3 regions of the Crassaminicella indica genome follow, and region 1 is predicted to be linked to each of the others. Evidence: riboswitches for the same ligand, from Rfam matches in the RefSeq annotation. Region 1 holds a riboswitch; each other region holds the start of a gene.
What was found. Region 1 has a riboswitch for S-adenosylmethionine ahead of KVH43_RS07830 (methionine ABC transporter ATP-binding protein). Riboswitches for the same ligand answer to the same signal wherever they lie in the genome.
Positions count from the first base shown of each region.

Region 2: linked by a shared signal. The riboswitch ahead of metK (methionine adenosyltransferase) and the one ahead of KVH43_RS07830 (methionine ABC transporter ATP-binding protein) in region 1 are both predicted to bind S-adenosylmethionine.
Region 3: linked by a shared signal. The riboswitch ahead of KVH43_RS01295 (Na+/H+ antiporter NhaC family protein) and the one ahead of KVH43_RS07830 (methionine ABC transporter ATP-binding protein) in region 1 are both predicted to bind S-adenosylmethionine.

Region 1 covers NZ_CP078093.1:1,648,722-1,654,836, forward strand. The annotation lists gene KVH43_RS07810 (MSEP-CTERM sorting domain-containing protein) at 1-1,844, shown strand, start outside; gene KVH43_RS07815 (hypothetical protein) at 1,907-2,113, opposite strand; gene KVH43_RS07820 (MetQ/NlpA family ABC transporter substrate-binding protein) at 2,170-2,994, opposite strand; gene KVH43_RS07825 (methionine ABC transporter permease) at 3,014-3,664, opposite strand; gene KVH43_RS07830 (methionine ABC transporter ATP-binding protein) at 3,661-4,653, opposite strand; SAM riboswitch class I at 4,781-4,885, opposite strand; gene KVH43_RS07835 (YerC/YecD family TrpR-related protein) at 5,038-5,346, shown strand; gene ilvD (dihydroxy-acid dehydratase) at 5,386-6,115, opposite strand, start outside.
Region 2 covers NZ_CP078093.1:1,461,642-1,467,756, reverse strand. The annotation lists gene KVH43_RS07050 (sigma factor) at 1-275, opposite strand, end outside; gene metK (methionine adenosyltransferase) at 548-1,738, opposite strand; SAM riboswitch class I at 1,833-1,935, opposite strand; gene KVH43_RS07040 (COG2426 family protein) at 2,021-2,488, opposite strand; gene KVH43_RS07035 (tRNA lysidine(34) synthetase) at 2,748-3,461, shown strand; gene yyaC (spore protease YyaC) at 3,522-4,064, shown strand; gene pyrB (aspartate carbamoyltransferase) at 4,272-5,192, shown strand; gene KVH43_RS07020 (acyl-CoA dehydratase activase) at 5,265-6,115, opposite strand, start outside.
Region 3 covers NZ_CP078093.1:240,429-246,543, reverse strand. The annotation lists gene KVH43_RS01310 (LL-diaminopimelate aminotransferase) at 1-1,194, opposite strand, end outside; gene glnA (type I glutamate--ammonia ligase) at 1,524-2,858, shown strand; gene KVH43_RS01300 (ANTAR domain-containing response regulator) at 2,883-3,452, shown strand; SAM riboswitch class I at 3,552-3,655, shown strand; gene KVH43_RS01295 (Na+/H+ antiporter NhaC family protein) at 3,724-5,034, shown strand; gene KVH43_RS01290 (dicarboxylate/amino acid:cation symporter) at 5,066-6,115, opposite strand, start outside.

The DNA of each region.
Region 1 (6,115 bases):
TTGTGCCAATGCTTTTAATGTTTTTACATGTAAAAGCTTTGTGGTCTGATTACTATTATTTAAAGGCTTTTTATGAAAAGAAGATTTTAGCTGCATTGTTTTTAATAGGGGTTTTAACAATTCCTGTATTTATGATGATGATTATAAAAAATGATAAAGAAAATTTAGATAATGCACTGACCTTTACATATCAAAGAAGCTATGAAGATAAAAATGAAGCACATATAGACATAGCTGGAGTAAAAAGAGCTTTAAAAAATATAAAATATGTAAAAGGAAATAAAAGAAATAAGCTTGATGTTTTTACTACGGATATTCCTTATTTTACTTCACTATATAATGAATATGTGCTAGATGGATTATCAATATCTAATAAAAAAATAAAAAGGCTTGAGGATGTATTTTTAGGTGAATCAGATATAGTGCTAAATGATGAAAGACAATCAAAAAATCAAGTATTTATCAAAGATATAAAAACGCAAACAATATATGATGAAAAAGAAAAGGTACTGAAAAGCTGGATAGATTTTGAGTTGGAAAATAGAGGAAGAGAACAAGAGGAGTTTAACACAACATTTAAGCTTCCAAAAGGAAGTTATATTAGCAATTATTATTTATATGTAGGGAATGAAAAAAAATACGGTTTGCTTGCAGATAAAAGAGCTGCCGATTGGATTTATCAAAATACAAAAGCTATAAAGAGAGATCCTGGGATTTTAACAGATTTGGGAAATAATAAAATAGCATTTAAGGTATTTCCATTTAATGGTGGAGAAATAAGAAAAACAGGAATAGAAATCCTTCATAAAGCTCCAATCACTATTAATATTGATGGACATAGGATTGATTTAAAGGATGAACATATTAAGCATTTAAATAAAAAAGAAATTATTATAGGTAAGGGGCTTGCTTATATTCCAAAGGAAGTGAAGAAAAAATTAGAAAGAACAACAAGAGAGCAAAAGTATTATTTTTTAATAGATTATTCAAAAGAAAGTGATGGAAAAATAAATGACTATATAGAAAGGGTGAAGAATTATATTAAAGATTATCATATTGAAAATAAAGTAGAAGAAATAATTCCTGTAAACTTTGAAGAAAAAAGGATTTCATATAATAAAGAGTGGGAAAAACATTTAAAACATATTGACGTAAAAGGTGGATTCTTTTTAGAATATACGATAAAGAAGATTTTTTATGATAATTATGTAAAAGATAGCAGTGAGTATCCAGTTATTATTGTTGTTACAGATGATATAAGTAAAGGAGTAGGGTTGGAGAAAATAGATGAATTTTCATTTGCTTGTCCAGAAGGGGTATATTATTATCATTTAGATAGAGAAGGAAAAATTACAGGGTATTCAAGTCAGTTAAGAAAAACTATGGATCGAGTGGAGAAAATACCAGTATTAGTTTGGAAAGATAAAAATGGAAAAGCATATTATTTACAAGATGTAGAGGAAGATAGTATAGTTCTTTTAGATGATAAATTAGAAGTAAATATAAAAGAAGAGAAAAATGCTAAATGGGAAAATGGAGCTATGCTTCAAGGAATGTATATGAGTTATATGCTTCATCCAGAGAAATATTTTGAAAAGTCCTTGTCTATTGTAAAAAATAGTATTATATCTCATGTGATGAGTCCAATGACTTCTTTTATAGTTCTTGAAAATGAAGCTCAAGAAAAAGTTATGCTGGAAAAACAAAAGCAAATTTTAGCAAGGAAAAAACCAGTTCATATAGGAGATATGACGGAAATGGATGAACCTTCTTTATGGGTTATGCTACTGCTTATGGGGATTTTTATGAGTAGACAATTATTATTAGTTAAAAGTAAAGAATAGATTATTGTAAGGATAGTTTATTTGGGAATAAATAGGGTATAAGGTGGTCAATGACCACCTTATTACACATCTCTTTTTTTAGTAACCTTTGTGGTGTCTTCATAAAATCTAAAGGTGTCAATTATATCCACATCTCTTTGCATATCAAGAGGCATTACATAAGCATTTTGCGTTTTTTCTATAATAGGATGGTTTTCTTTATTGTAGGTAGCATCAATCCTATCCTGTGGTCTTTCTGAATCAGAATGAATTCCTTTATCATTTTTCATATGATCATCTCCTCATTAATATTATTTCACATAATGAGAAAGATATGATTTTTATATTAAAAAGCAGGAACTACTGCACCATTATATTTTTCTTCAATAAATTTTTTTACATCTTCAGATTGTAGTACTTTCATAAGCCTCTGAATTTTTTCGCTGTCCTTATCTTCAGGACGAACTGCTACTATATTTGCATATGGGGATTCGCTGCCTTCTATTAGTAAAGCATCTTCTTTAGGATTAAGATTTCCTTCTAATGCAAAGTTTGTGTTGATTACACTTGCAGCTACATCATCTAATGTTCTAGGAAGCTGTGCTGCATCAACAGGCTTGAATGTTATATTTTTAGGATTTTCTATAATGTCCTTTTCAGTTGCTTCAAGTCCTGCATCTTTATTTAATTTTATTATTCCTTTTGCATCTAATAAAATGAGTGCACGTCCTTCATTAGTTGGATCATTTGGAATAGTGATTGTAGCTTTGCTTTGTAGTTCATCAACAGATTTAATTTTTTTAGAATACAAACCAAGAGGTTCAACATGAACGTTTCCTGCACTTACAAGATCTAATTCTCTTTCTTTATTAAATGTTTCTAAATAAGGCAAGTGCTGAAAGAAATTTGCATCGATTTCTTTTTCTGCTAAAGCAAGGTTAGGTGTTACATAATCTGTAAATTCTTTTATTTCTAGCTTTATACCTTCCTTTTCAAGCTTTGGCTTGATAAATTCTAATATTTCTGTATGAGGTACTGGTGTTGCACCAATTGTAAGGGTTATTGTGTCTGATTTTTGTTGTGCAGTAGGTGTTTCTTTTTTCGCACATCCTGTAAATAATAAGGATAAAGCTAATAGACATACTAATACTTTTAAAATATTTTTTTTCATTTTGCATACCTCCAATTTTTTATTTTTTATTGATGCTTTGTGCAATTTTATTGCCAGCAGTTTGAATGATTTGTACAAGGATAATCAAAAGAATAACTGTAGCAATCATTACATCTGTTTGGAAACGGTGATAACCGTATCTTACAGCTAAATCTCCAAGACCACCTCCTCCAACAACTCCAGCCATAGCGGAATAGCTTAAAATATTGATAATGGTAATGGTAATACCAAGAATCAAGGATGACATAGCCTCAGGAAGCAGTACTCTAAAAATTATTTGGTGAGGGGTTGCTCCCATAGAGATAGAAGCTTCTACTACACCCCAGTCTACTTCCCTTATACTTGTTTCTACAACTCGTGAAAAGAAGGGAGTTGCAGCTATAACTAATGGAACAATAGCAGCAGTTGTGCCAATAGTTGTTCCAACAACAAGTCTTGTAAAAGGAATAATAAATATCATCAAAATGATAAAGGGTAGTGATCTAGCTACATTGATAATATATGAAAGTATGTTGTGAATATATGGATTTGGAAGAATGTGATTTTGGTCTGTTACAACAAGAATTATCCCTAATGGCAATCCTAAAATAATTGTAAAAATCACAGAGATAAATACCATATATAAGGTTTCTAATAAAGATGGTGTAAGAAGTTCTATCCAATGATTCATTGCTTTAACACCTCCGCTTTTACATTGTTTTTTTCTAGAAAAGATATAATATCTAATAATTTATGGCAATCTACATTCATTTGAATAGTGAGCTTTCCAATGGGCTTTTCTTGGATATATTCAATTTTTCCAGAAAGAATATTTACATCTACATCAAATTTTTTTGTGATTTTTGAAATAAGTGGTTTATCTGCACTGCCCTTTGTAAATGATAAATTTAATACTTTTCCTTTCATATATTGCTTTGGTAAAGCTTGATCGTGATCTACAAAATGCTTTGTGACAGAGTTGCCGGGCTTTGAGAAAATATCAATAGTAGAACCTTCCTCTATCAAGCATCCACCTTCAAGAATTGCTACACGGTTGCATATTTCTTTGATTACTTCCATTTCATGAGTGATGACTACAATAGTCAATCCAAATTCTTTGTTGATATTTTTAAGTAATGTTAGAATCTGCTTTGTAGTTTTCGGATCTAGTGCCGATGTTGCTTCATCACAGAGGAGTACATCAGGTTCATTTGCTAGAGCTCTTGCAATACCTACTCTCTGCTTTTGACCTCCACTTAACTGAGAAGGATAAACATGAGCTTTATCAGAAAGCTCTACAAGCTCTAAAAGATGATTTACCTTTTCTTTGATGATTTTTTTAGGTGTTTTTACAAGTCTTAATGGAAAAGCAATATTTTCAAATACATTTTTACTATGCAATAGATTAAAATTTTGAAAAATCATGCCTATTTTTTTTCTTGCATTTCTCAATTCGCTGTTTTTTAAAGTCATTAAGTTTATGCTATTTACAAATATGTCACCACTTGTAGGCTCTTCCAATCTGTTTATACAGCGAATGAGAGATGATTTTCCTGCACCACTAAGACCAATAATGCCATAAATATCCCCTTGATTAATATTTAAAGATATATCCTTAAGAGCGACTACTTGGTTTCTTCCATTCGTATAAATCTTTGATAAATTCTTAATTTTTATCATAACTTCACCTCTTTATAACTATATAGTACTAAAACAAACAAGTAATAAAATAACCCCTGCTGATGAAAGAGGGGGTTAAAAAAACCTCTTTCATTGAGAAAGAGGCATATATAACAATTGCTTCCTTCTCTCATCTGTCGATACAATGTATCGCAGGAATTGGCACCGCTGCATAAAATATGCCGGTTGCCGGGTTTCATAGGGCCAGTCCCTCCACCACTCTGGATAAGAGATATCCGTTTATTAACTTTTGCTTTGATTAATATAAAGTATAATGATTTTTTAGAATTGTGTCAATAGTTTTTTTAAAAAATTATATTTCAATAAAAAGGAGATAATAAATAAATATAGAATATTATTTAGATAAAGGGAAAAGGTGGTGGAATGATGACTTACGAGTCAAAATTAAAAAATGAGTTTACTGATGAATTGTTTGAAGCAATATTATTACTCAAAAATATAGAAGAATGCTATAGATTTTTTGAAGATATATGTACTATAAAGGAGATTCAAGCATTATCCCAGCGTCTTAAAGTAGCAAAGCTTTTAAGAGAAAAGAAAACCTATAATGAGATTGAAGAAATAACAGGAGCGAGTACAGCGACCATCAGCAGAATTAATCGATGTCTAACATATGGAGCTGATGGATATAATTTGATATTGGATAGATTAGATGAACAATCAAAAGAATAAAAGCAGTGCAACCTTCTCTATTAAAAGGTTGCACTGCTTTTATTTTAATACAGCTCCTGTACTTGCTGAAGTAACTAATTTTGCATATCTTGCTAAATATCCTTTTTTTACTTTTGGTTCAGGCTTTACAAAACAATTTTTACGTTTTTGTATTTCTTCTTCACTTAATTTAACTTCTAATTTTTTATTAGGAATATCAATATGAATGATATCTCCATCTTCAATAAGACCAATAAGACCTCCTTCCATAGCTTCAGGAGATACATGACCAATAGCAGCACCACGAGTTGCTCCAGAGAATCTACCATCTGTAATGAGTGCTACATCCTTGTCAAGCCCCATACCTGCAATAGCAGAAGTAGGGGATAGCATCTCTCTCATACCAGGACCACCCTTAGGACCTTCATATCTTATAACTACTACATCTCCCTTTACAATCTTTCCATTAAAGATTGCAGATACTGCTGCTTCTTCTGAATCAAATACCTTTGCAGGGCCAATGTGTACCAGCATTTCATCAGCTACTGCTGATTCTTTTACAACTGCTCCATCTACTGCTAGATTTCCCCTTAATATAGCAAGGCCACCTTTATTTCTATAAGGGTTTTTAATAGGATGAATGATATCAGTATCAAGTACTTTTTTATCTTTAAGGTTTTCACCAACAGTTTTTCCAGTAACGGTCATTACATCTAGGTTGAGTAATCCTTTTTTTGTTAATTCCTTCATAAGTGCAGGGATTCCTCCTGCACGATGTAGATCCTCCATA
Region 2 (6,115 bases), 190 kb from region 1:
TTTCTTACTTTTTTCCTTTTTTCCATATAGAAAAATTTCAGCTGTAGCTTTATATAGCCCAAAAAAGGTACTCCCTTTGCCTCATCAAATCGCTCAATTTCATTTAATATTTTAACTGCTCCTTCCTGAAGCAAATCATTCCATTCTTCATTCCCAAAATAGTATTTCTTAATAGATACAAAAATCAGAGGCTTTAGCTTTTTAAGCATCTCTTCTTTTGCTTTTTCATCTCCAGCTTTGCACATATTGATAAGCTTTTTCATTTTATATTCCATATACCTTCCTCCCTGTGGAGGACCGATCCTCTTAATACCATGGTCTATGGAAATTTTAAAATTTATAAAATAAAAAAGAAAAAGTCGTTTAACTCTTAGTTGACTTTTACTTAATAAAACTCAATACATATTCTCGTAAAAATAATTACTAAAGCCTCCGACTAATAATTAGTTGTCCTTCAACTTAAAGCTTCTTCCTCAATCCTTAACTAAAGCTATTATTTTAAAACAATAAAAAAGATGAAGCATTTTAAAACGCCTCATCTTTTTTATTATTCACCTAGTGCTTCTTTTTTCAATATTTCAGCCTTATCTGTTTTCTCCCATGGAAGATCGATATCTGTTCTGCCGAAATGTCCATATGCAGCAGTTTGTCTATATATTGGTCTTCTTAAATCTAAATCTTTAATAATTGCTGCTGGTCTTAAATCAAAGTGCTTTCTTACAAGCTCTTCTAATTTTTCCTCAGATACTTTAGCTGTGCCAAATGTTTCTACAAGTATAGATACAGGCTGTGCAACACCGATTGCATAAGCAAGCTCTATTTCACATTTGTCCGCAAGCCCTGCCGCTACAATATTTTTGGCAACATATCTTGCTGCATAAGCTGCTGAACGGTCAACCTTTGTTGGGTCTTTTCCTGAAAATGCACCACCACCATGTCTTGCATATCCACCGTATGTATCTACGATAATTTTTCTACCTGTTAATCCTGCATCTCCTTGTGGTCCACCAATAACAAATCTACCTGTAGGATTTATAAGGTATCTTGTTTTTTCATCTAATAGTTCAGCTGGAACAATATTTTTGATTACATGCTCAATTAAGTCTTTTTCAATTTGCTCTCTTGTTACTTCTGGACTATGCTGTGTAGAAATAACAATAGTATCTATTCTTACAGGTTTATCATCTTCATATTCTACAGTTACCTGCGTTTTTCCATCTGGACGCAAATAATCTAGTGTACCATTTTTTCTAACTTCTGTTAATCTTCTTGCAAGCTTATGAGCAAGAGCAATAGGCATAGGCATAAGCTCTGGTGTTTCATTACATGCAAACCCAAACATAATCCCTTGATCTCCTGCCCCGATTGCTTCTACAGCATCTTCCATTGCTCCTTCTTTTCTTTCTAATGCTTCATCTACACCCATAGCAATATCTGGAGATTGCTCATCTATAGAAGTAAGCACTGCACAAGTATCACAATCAAATCCATATTTTGCTCTGTCATAACCAATTTCTTTTATTGTTTTTCTTACTACCTTTGGAATATCTATATAACAATTTGTAGTAATCTCTCCTGCTACAAGTACAAGACCTGTTGTTACAGATGTTTCTGCTGCAACACGAGCTTTAGGGTCCTTTTCAAAAATTGCATCTAATATAGCATCTGAAATTTGGTCACATATTTTATCTGGATGTCCTTCTGTAACTGATTCTGAAGTAAATAATCTTCTTGCCATTTTTTTACCTCCTTCATAATTATTATAATTATTATTTCCTAAAATCTGTTTAAAAAAAACCTCTTCATCACAAGAAGAGGTTGGAATTTCTTTGTCCTCATCTTCCAGAAATTACATTCTGTAGGATTTAGCACCGTGTAAAAATACCGGTTGCCGGGAATCATAGGGCCTAGTCCCTCCTCCACTCTTGATAAGGCATCAAGATTTATATTTAATTTATCAAGGTAATTCTATCATATTTAAAAAATATGTCAACTTTTTTGTTTTGGAAAATTATTCATTTTATAAATTTACAGCCACATGGCTAATTGTCATAATAATCAGCGCTGCAATAGTATTGCCCATAAATATAGCAGTAAATGCTTGTTTGAATGGAATATTCAATAGTGATGCTGCAATAGCTCCTGTCCATACTCCTGTAGTAGGCAGTGGTACAGCTACAAACAATAGAAGTCCTAAGCTTTTATACTTATGCACTTTTTCTGTCTTTCTTAATGTTCTTTTTGTAATCCAATCTACAAGCTTTCTCCAATAAGGATGTTTTTTCATTTTTATAAAAATAGGTTTTAACAAAAGCAATAAAAAAGGAACTGGAATCATGCTTCCAAACAACCCTAATATTGTAGCGTGAAGAGGTGTTATTCCCAAAGATACCCCTATTGGAATAGCACCTCTTAATTCCATCAGAGGCATTGCTGCTACTAATAAAACCATTATTTCATTTGAAATATATGTAAGTATTTGCTCCATAAAAATCTTCCTCTTCTATCTATATAGTTTTTTATTCTCGGTAAACACAATAATCTTTTAATCAATAATACGTTTATCTATATCTACAATCATTATATAGCAAGCTATAGCTTTTATGAAGCACTATTTTTGTAATAATAACTTAATATGTATTTTTTGTTGATTTTTATATAATTTTATTTATATGGAGTTGTTTATTTTCTTCTTTCCACTTTTTAGTTATTCGATAAGTTATATAATAAAAGAAAGGATTTATAATATGAAAAAAATACTAGGATGCGTAAAAAAAGCTGTAGCACAGTTTCATATGCTTCAAGATGGAGATATAGTAGGAGTTGGGCTTTCAGGAGGAAAGGACAGTACTGCTCTTTTATATTCTTTAAAGCTTTTTCAATACTTTTCTCCTGTAAAATACGAATTAAAAGCTTTTACATTGACTTTAGGCTTCAATGATTTTGATCTTACCCCTTTAAAAAAATTCTGTCATGACCTAAATATCCCTTATATAATTCAACCAACTCAAATCGGAAAAGTGATATTTGAAGATAGAAAAGATAAAAACCCTTGTGCCATGTGTGCTAGAATGAGAAGAGGAAAGCTCCACACCATTTGCAAAGAGCATGGGGTAACAAAGCTTGCACTAGGACATCATGCTGATGATGCAGTAGAAACATTATTTTTAAGTATGCTTTATGAGAGCAGAATAAGTACCTTTGATCCTGTAACATTTTTAGATAGAAAAAATCTGACTATCATCAGACCTCTTATATATGCATCAGAAGAAGACATTGTTTCGGCTGTAAAAAAGCATAATCTTCCTGTTGTGAAAAATCCTTGTCCTGTAGACGGAAAAACACAAAGACAATATATGAAAAACCTTTTAAATCAAATTTCTGAAGATATTCCAAATGCAAAAGCTCGGATTATTAAAGCATTAAATAATAAAGAACAGTTAAATATTTGGGCAAAATAATTTTTGTATCATATTTTTCACCCCCTCTTGATATATATCATATAAGGGGGTGTTTTCTCTTTGAAGGATGATTTTCATAAATACCTATATAAAAAACGCGTACATTACACGAATGAAAATGCTTCACAAATATTATCGGAATTAATAAAAGAAAAAATTTCAAGTAATACAGTCATTATATGCATCGGTACCGATCGCTGTATTGGTGATACTTTAGGTCCTCTAGTTGGTACCCTGCTTCAAAATAAAAACTTTAGATTTCCTGTTTATGGTACTTTGGATCATCCTATTCATGCAGTAAATATTAAGGAATCTTTAGAAAGAATAAAGGGTAAACACCCTAATGGATTCTTTATTGCAGTAGATGCCTGTTTAGGAAGTGAAGAACTCATCGGCAATATCCATATAAAAAGGGGGCCTATTTTTCCAGGAAAGGGTGTCGGAAAAAATTTACCTGGTGTTGGGCAAATGTCTATTGTTGGAATTGTTGATAAACTCAACAAGGATGACTGTTTTTCAATCCACAATATTCGCTTAAGCCTTGTAATGAAAATGGCAGAAGTTATTGTAGACACCTTTATGCTAGCAACATATTTATCATAAAGCTTTCCTTCTCATAAAGCTCAGTTTTGCATTGACATAAAAAAGCTTATATGATAACCTATTAACAATAAAAAAGACCTTTAACTTAACCCTGTGAGGTTAAAAAGGCAAGCAAAGGATATAGTTTATTGTGCCTTTTTTCCTTATGGTTAAAAGGTTTTTTAATACCTTTAAACTGGTTCGGAGAGACCAAAAAGGAGGATAAAAATGAAAACAATCAGACATCTTATCGATCCTGAGGATTTTACTAAAAAAGAGCTAGATGCACTCATAGCACTAGCAAAAAAAATGTATCTCAATCCTGAAAAATATAATTCAATCTGCACAGGAAAAATTTTAGCCACACTTTTTTACGAACCAAGTACCAGAACACGACTAAGTTTTGAATCAGCTATGTTAAGATTAGGAGGACAAGTATTAGGCTTTAGTGATGCTTCCACAAGTTCCGTTTCAAAGGGAGAGAATATTGCAGATACAATAAGAGTTATATCTAACTATGCAGATATTGCTGTTATCAGACATCCAAAAGCAGGTGCTCCAAAACTGGCTTCAAAATACGCTCATATCCCTATTATTAACGGAGGAGACGGTGCTCATCAACATCCAACACAGACATTAACGGATTTACTGACAATTCATATGTATAAAGCTTCTTTTGAAAATCAAACTGTTGCATTCTGTGGTGATTTAAAATTTGGAAGAACTGTTCACTCTTTAATTCGAACACTAGCAAGATACAATCTCCACAAATTTATTTTAATCTCACCAAAAGAGCTTTCACTGCCAGATTCACTCAAAGAAAAGCTTATACAGAACAAAGTTTTATTAAAGGAAGTCAGCACATTAGAAGAAGTAATTGATGAAATAGATATATTATATATGACAAGAATACAAAAGGAGCGTTTTCTCAACGAAGCTGACTATAACAGGCTAAAGGGTTCTTATATTTTAAATTCTCAACAAATTAAAAATGCAAAAAAAGACATGATCATTATGCATCCACTTCCTAGAGTCGATGAAATAGCTTATGAATTAGATAAAGATCCGCGTGCTGTATATTTTGAACAAGCAAAGCTTGGTGTATATGTTCGAATGGCACTCATTACAAAATTACTGAATGTGGGTTGATCATACTAGATGCTTATAAAAAATAGCTTCAAGAAAACACACCAGCTTTCTCGAAGCTATTTTTATAAGCATTTATTGTGCCAATTTCTCACTTTGCACATTGATGTTACTCCAGCGACCACACTTATCTCCCCATCTTGCAACAATTATTTCATCTCTATAAAATTCTACAACCTCACACATATTTGGACAATGTTCACATTCAAAGCTCTTTACGGTATAATTGCTGTCTGCAACCTCAAACCCTTTGAAATTCGTTGTCCCTTTCTTCGCTACCTCTTTTTTTGCCAAAAGAGCTGATCCGATTGCACCCATTACGCTTGCAAACCTCGGTACAATTACTTCACAACCTAATATTCTTTCAAAAGCTTTTCTAATTCCTATATTGGCAGCAACCCCTCCCTGGAATATGACAGGTGATTGAATTTCTTTACCTTTTCCTAAATTATTAAGGTAATTTCTCACAAGCGCCTCACATAAGCCATTGATAATATCCTCCTGATTATGTCCAAGCTGTTGTTTGTGAATCATATCTGATTCTGCAAATACAGCACATCTTCCTGCAATTCTTACAGTTGCTTTTGATTTTAGTGCAAGCTTTCCAAATTCTTCTATAGGAATGCCTAATCTTTCTGCCTGTCTGTCTAAAAATGAACCTGTTCCAGCAGCACAAACTGTATTCATTGCAAAATCATATAAAACACCATTTCGAAGAAGAATAATTTTAGAATCTTGTCCACCTATTTCTATAATCGTTTTTACATCAGGGACAAAATGCAGTGCTGCAATACCATGAGCTGTGATTTCATTTTTGACAGCATCAGCACCAATAATAATACCTCCTAGATTTCTACCACTTCCAGTAGTGCCTACCCCACAAATTAATACATCTTTTCCCAGTCTTGCCTTCATCTGAGAAAGCC
Region 3 (6,115 bases), 1.3 Mb from region 1:
TTCATTGATGATTCTTTTTTCATCTTCATAATCTTTTGCTTCAAAGGTAACAGAAAGTCTGACATAGCTTTCAGGAAAGTTCCAGGGAACAGTACAGATTAAGGCTTCATTTAGAAGATATAGAGAAAAATCATCTGCATTTCTGAATATTTTACCAGATTTTGTTCCTTTTGGAATAGGCAAATAACAATAAAAGGTTGCTTTTGGTTTTTCTATGTCAAAGCCTATTTCTTTTAATGCTTTTATTAAAAGATCAAATCTTCTTGAATACCTTTTACAATTTTCCTTTGTAATTTCAGTATGATTTAATGCATAAATGCCTGCTTTTTGAATAGCTCTGAACTGACCTGAGTCTGAATTGGCTTTAACGATACCATATATATTGATAGCAGCTTCATTACCGGCAATAAATGCCAGCCTCCATCCTGTCATATTAAAAGCTTTTGATAAAGAATGAATTTCAACACCTATTTCTTTTGCTCCATCAATGGATAGAAAACTTATAGGTTCTACACCATCAAAGGTTATAGGAGCGTAGGTAGAATCAGCTACGACCATGACTCTATTCTTATGTGCGAATTCTACTACTCTTTTGTAGAAATCTCTTGTTGCAATTTGACCTGTAGGATTATTTGGATAATTAATATATAAGAGCTTTGAACGATATAATATTATATTTGATATATTAGAAAAATCTGGATAAAAGTCATTGCTTTTTGTTAAAGGAAGTCCATAAACTACTCCACCCAAATATTTTGTATGGGTTGAAATAATTGGATAACTTGGTAATGTAGTCAGGGTAATATCTCCTGGATTTATAAAGCATAAAGGCATCATGGATAAAATAGATTTTGCACCAATGCCATGCATAATTTCTGTATAAGGGTTGATATTTGTTACTCCATAAACTCTTTCAAGATATTTTGCGGCAGCTTCCTGAAATTCTTTTATACCATTGTCCGAATACCATCTGTTTTCAGGCTTTGGAGCTTCTTTTGAAAGGAGATCTACTACATTTTTATCAGCAGGGAGGTCAGGTTCTCCTATTCCCATATCAATGAGTTCAATATTTGGATACTTTTTCTTTATTTCTTCTTTTGCTCTTTTTATTTTCATAAATTTATAATCCTGCTTTGCAATATCAAAGCTTTTATCCCTAAATCTATCAGCAATGATGTCAGTAATAAAGCTCATTGTACGTCCTCCTTTAAGGATTTTGATAAATTACTCATACAATATTTTATTCTGAAGAAAATAAATTGTTCATGATAGAAGAGGTTGCTTTAAAAGAAGCAAAAGAGATGGATGAAAAAATAAAAAATGTAGAAAGGTTAGGAAATTTAAGAGGGATTGCTGTTGCATAAATAAAAAAAATGTTGTACAATATCTATAATAAATTCAATATATTAACGGGCAATGGCGTCCAACAAAAAAGGGATTTTTAAGTCCCTTGTTTGTGGGCGCTTTTTTTGTTAGATTTTTATGATAAGTGTAAATACTATAAATAATAAGGAGGAGTTTAAATGAGTTGTAACTACAGCAAAGAAGAATTATTAAAAAAGGCAAAGGAATTGGAATTAGAGTTTATTCATTTACAGTTTACTGATATTTTGGGTGTTATGAAGAATGTTTCTATTACTATCGAACAATTGGAAAAAGCATTAAATAATGAGATTATGTTTGATGGTTCATCTATTGATGGATTTGTTAGAATTGAAGAATCAGATATGTATTTAAGACCTGATTTATCTACTTTTGTAGTATTTCCGTGGACAAATCATGCAAAGGAAGCAAGAATAATTTGCGATATATATAAATCAGATGGAACACCATTTGAAGGATGTCCAAGAAATACACTAAAGAAGGTGTTAAAAGAAGCTCATGATATGGGGTATATTATGAATGTAGGACCTGAATGTGAATTTTTCTTGTTCCATACAGACGAGAGAGGAGAACCATCCTTAGAAACTCATGATAATGCTGGATATTTTGATTTAGCACCAGTAGATTTAGGTGGTAATGCAAGAAAAGATATGACTATTACTTTAAAGCAAATGGGTTTTGAAATAGAAGCTTCTCATCATGAAGTAGCTCCGGGACAGCACGAAATCGATTTTAAATATGAAGATGCATTAACAACTGCTGATAATATCATGACTTTTAAGATGGCTGTGAGAATTATTGCACAAAGACATGGACTACATGCCACATTTATGCCAAAGCCTAAATTTGGTATTAATGGTTCAGGTATGCATATTAATATGTCTCTTGCAACACTAGATGGAAAAAATGCTTTTTATGATGAAAAAGATCCTACTCAATTGTCTAAAACAGCTTATTATTACTTAGGAGGGATAATCAAGCATGCGAGAAGCTTTGCAGCTTTAACAAATCCTACTGTGAATTCATATAAAAGATTGGTTCCGGGTTATGAAGCTCCTGTTTTAATAGCTTGGTCAGCAAGCAATAGAAGTCCACTTGTAAGAATACCTGCAAAAAGAGGAAATTCTACAAGGATTGAGCTTAGAAATCCAGATCCATCAGCTAATCCATATTTAGCATTAGCAGCTATTTTAAAAGCAGGATTAGATGGTATTAAAAATAAAATAGACCCACCTGCACCTGTTATTAGTAATGTTTATCATATGGATGATGTTGAAATGAAAGAAAAAGGAATAAAGAGTCTTCCAGCAACACTTTATGAAGCTGTTAGTGAGCTATCGAAGGATGAAGTTATAAAAGATGCTATTGGAAAGCATATATATGAAAAATTTACAGATGCAGCCCTTTATGAGTGGTATGAGTATTCAAAATTTGTATCGCAGTGGGAGCTTGATAGATATTTAAGAAAGTTTTAAAATCGCTAAACTCGGAGTGGTGACATGGACAGTTATAGGATAGTAGTTGCAGATAGTAGTGAAGGTTCTAGAAAGCTTATTTGTAAGTTATTAAATAAAAAAGGCTATAAGACATATCAAGCAACAGATGGAGCAGGAGCTATAAGGATTTCTAGAAGTATTTTTCCAGAGCTTGTGATTATGGATACAAACCTTTGGGGAATAAATGCCTATGAAGCTGCTCGTATTATAGAAGAGGATAAACTGTCGACAGTAATTTTTGCTACTAGTAATCCAACAAGTGCTTTTTATGAGAAGTTAAAAAATATGAATATTTTTGCTTATGTAGTGAAGCCGATTTACCCTGAACAGCTTTATCAAATGGTAGAGTTTTCAATTATGAATGCTAGTAAAATTCATTTATTATCAAAAAAGATCGAAAAGCTAGAGAATACGCTAGAAAGCAGGAAAAAGATTGATCGAGCAAAGGGGCTATTGATGAAAGCTTTAAAGATTACTGAAGACGAAGCGTATAAGCTTTTAAGAAAGAAAAGTATGGATGATTGTGTATCTATGAATGTGATAGCTGAAAAAATTATTAAAAAATATAGATGAGTGCAATAGAAGAAATATATCAGTATGAAACGAATTTTGTATTGACTTTATAGAAATACTTTTTTATAATATATAGAGTGTAGAAAATTAAATATAAGTATCTTATCCAGAGAGGTGGAGGGACTGGCCCGATGAAACCCGGCAACCTAAAACATTTTGTTTTGTGGTGCCAATTCCAGCAGGTTTAACCTGGCAGATGAGAATAGTCTATTACTTCTTGCTTATCTGCAAGAAGTTTTTTATTTTTAATTTTATTTTAGGAGGAAATGTAATGAAAAAAGGAAATCCATGGGCACTACTCCCACTAGTAGTTTTTCTTGGCATGTATCTTGTAACATCTATTATCATAGGGGACTTTTATAAGATGCCTGTGAGTGTAGCATTTTTAGTTGCAAGTATAGTTGCAATAGCTATGAATAGAAAGGAAAGTATTAATAAAAAGGTAGAAGTATTTTGTAAAGGTGCAGGAAATAGCAATATTATTATTATGTGTTTGATATTTATTTTAGCAGGAGGCTTTGCACAGGTAGCAAGAGAAATGGGAGCTGTAGACTCTACAGTAAATTTAGGGCTTAGTATTTTACCTGGAAACATATTAATAGCTGGAGTTTTTGTGATAGGATGCTTTATTTCATTATCTATTGGTACGTCTGTGGGAACTATTGTGGCAATTGCTCCTATGGCAGTAGGGATTGCTGAAAAAACAGGAATTCCTGTAGGACTAGCATTAGGAGCTGTAGTGAGTGGTGCAATGTTTGGTGACAATTTATCTATGATTTCTGATACTACTATTGCAGCATCAAGAACACAAGGCTGTGAAATGAGAGATAAGTTTAAGATGAATTTTATTATTGTAGTACCAGCAGCAATTATTACAGCAATCATATTTATTTTTATGCGAATTGGAGATGCTTCAGTATTAATTGAAAGCTATGATTATAGCATTGTAAAGGTATTTACTTACTTAGTAGTTTTAATTGCAGCACTGATTGGTGTAAATGTGATGGTTGTTTTAGTTGGAGGAACATTATTTGCAGGAGCTGTAGGAATCGCTACGGGTGCCTTTGATGTATGGGGATTTGTACAAGCAGTTGGAAAAGGTATTATGGGAATGTCTGAAATTATTATTATTTCTCTTTTAATTGGTGGAATGGTTGAAGTGATAAAATATAATGGAGGAATAGATTTCTTGCTAGCTTTTATTACAAAGAGAATTCACAGTAAAAAAGGTGCAGAACTAGGTATTGGGATGCTAGTGAGCGTGGTTGATATTTGTACAGCTAATAATACTATTGCTATTGTTATGGCAGGACCTATTGCAAAAGATATAGGAGAGAGATATGATGTAGACCCAAGACGTGCAGCAAGCATATTAGATACTTTTTCATGCTTTTGCCAAGGTATGATTCCATACGGAGCACAGCTACTGGTTGCAGCAAGTGTTGCTGGAACGTCATCTTTTGCGATTATGAAATATTTATATTATCCATATTTAATGGGAATATGTGCATTATTAGCAATTGTATTTGGTATTCCTAAGGTTAAGAAAAGTATGGTTAAAAATTTAAGCTTTGAAAGATAGATAAAAAAATCCTCAAATAGTGAGGATTTTTTTATGCAGTTGTATGTGCTTTAGATTTTCCAGTTTTATCGTAGAAAAGACCTCTTAGCATTAATGCTAATGCACCATCTCCCGTAATATTGCAAGCAGTTCCAAAACTATCTTGTAATGCAAATATGGCAATTAATAATCCTACTCCAGATGAATCAAATCCTAATACACCTGTTACAATAGCTAAAGATGCCATAACCGTTCCTCCAGGGACACCAGGTGCTCCTACTGCAAATATACCAAATAGTACTGTAAATAATATAATGGTACTGACTGAAGGTAATGTACCATAAAGGATTTTTGATATAGTCATACAGAAAAATGTTTCGGTTAATACAGATCCACAAAGATGAGTTGTTGCGCCTAAGGGAATCGCAAAATCAACAACTTCTGGTACTAATGCCTTTGAACGATGGGCACATCTTAATGAAACAGGTAATGTAGCAGCACTAGACATAGTACCTACTGCTGTTAAATAAGCTGGTCCATAATATTTTAAAACTTCTAAAGGATTTTGCTTTGAAACAGCTCCTGCGATCAAATAAAGAATGGTTAACCAAATAAAATGACCTACTAATACTAAAACAATCACTTTTAAGAATATAGGTAATTGTTTTGTCAGACTACCTGTATAAGCTAAGCCTGCAAATGTTGCTGAAATGAAGAAAGGAAGAATAGGAATAACGATTTTATTAATAATGGATAAGACCATGCTTTGTATTTCATTTAAGAGTTTTTCCATTGCTTCAGACTTTGTCCATATAACTGATATACCTGTTAAAATTGCTAGGATTAATGCAGTCATTACAGGCATTATAGGTTGAATATTTAATTCAAATGCTGTTTTAGGCAGCTCTATCAAAGCTTCTGCTTGGCTTGCAATATGTAAATGAGGGATGATGATATATCCTGCAATAGCTGAAAAAGTAGAAGCACCTACTGCAGATAAATAGGATATACAAAGAAAAGTTCCTAGCATTTTGCTTGCATTGTTTTTTAACCCTGTTATAGCTGGCGTAATGAATCCAAATATAACCAAAGGGACAGTAAA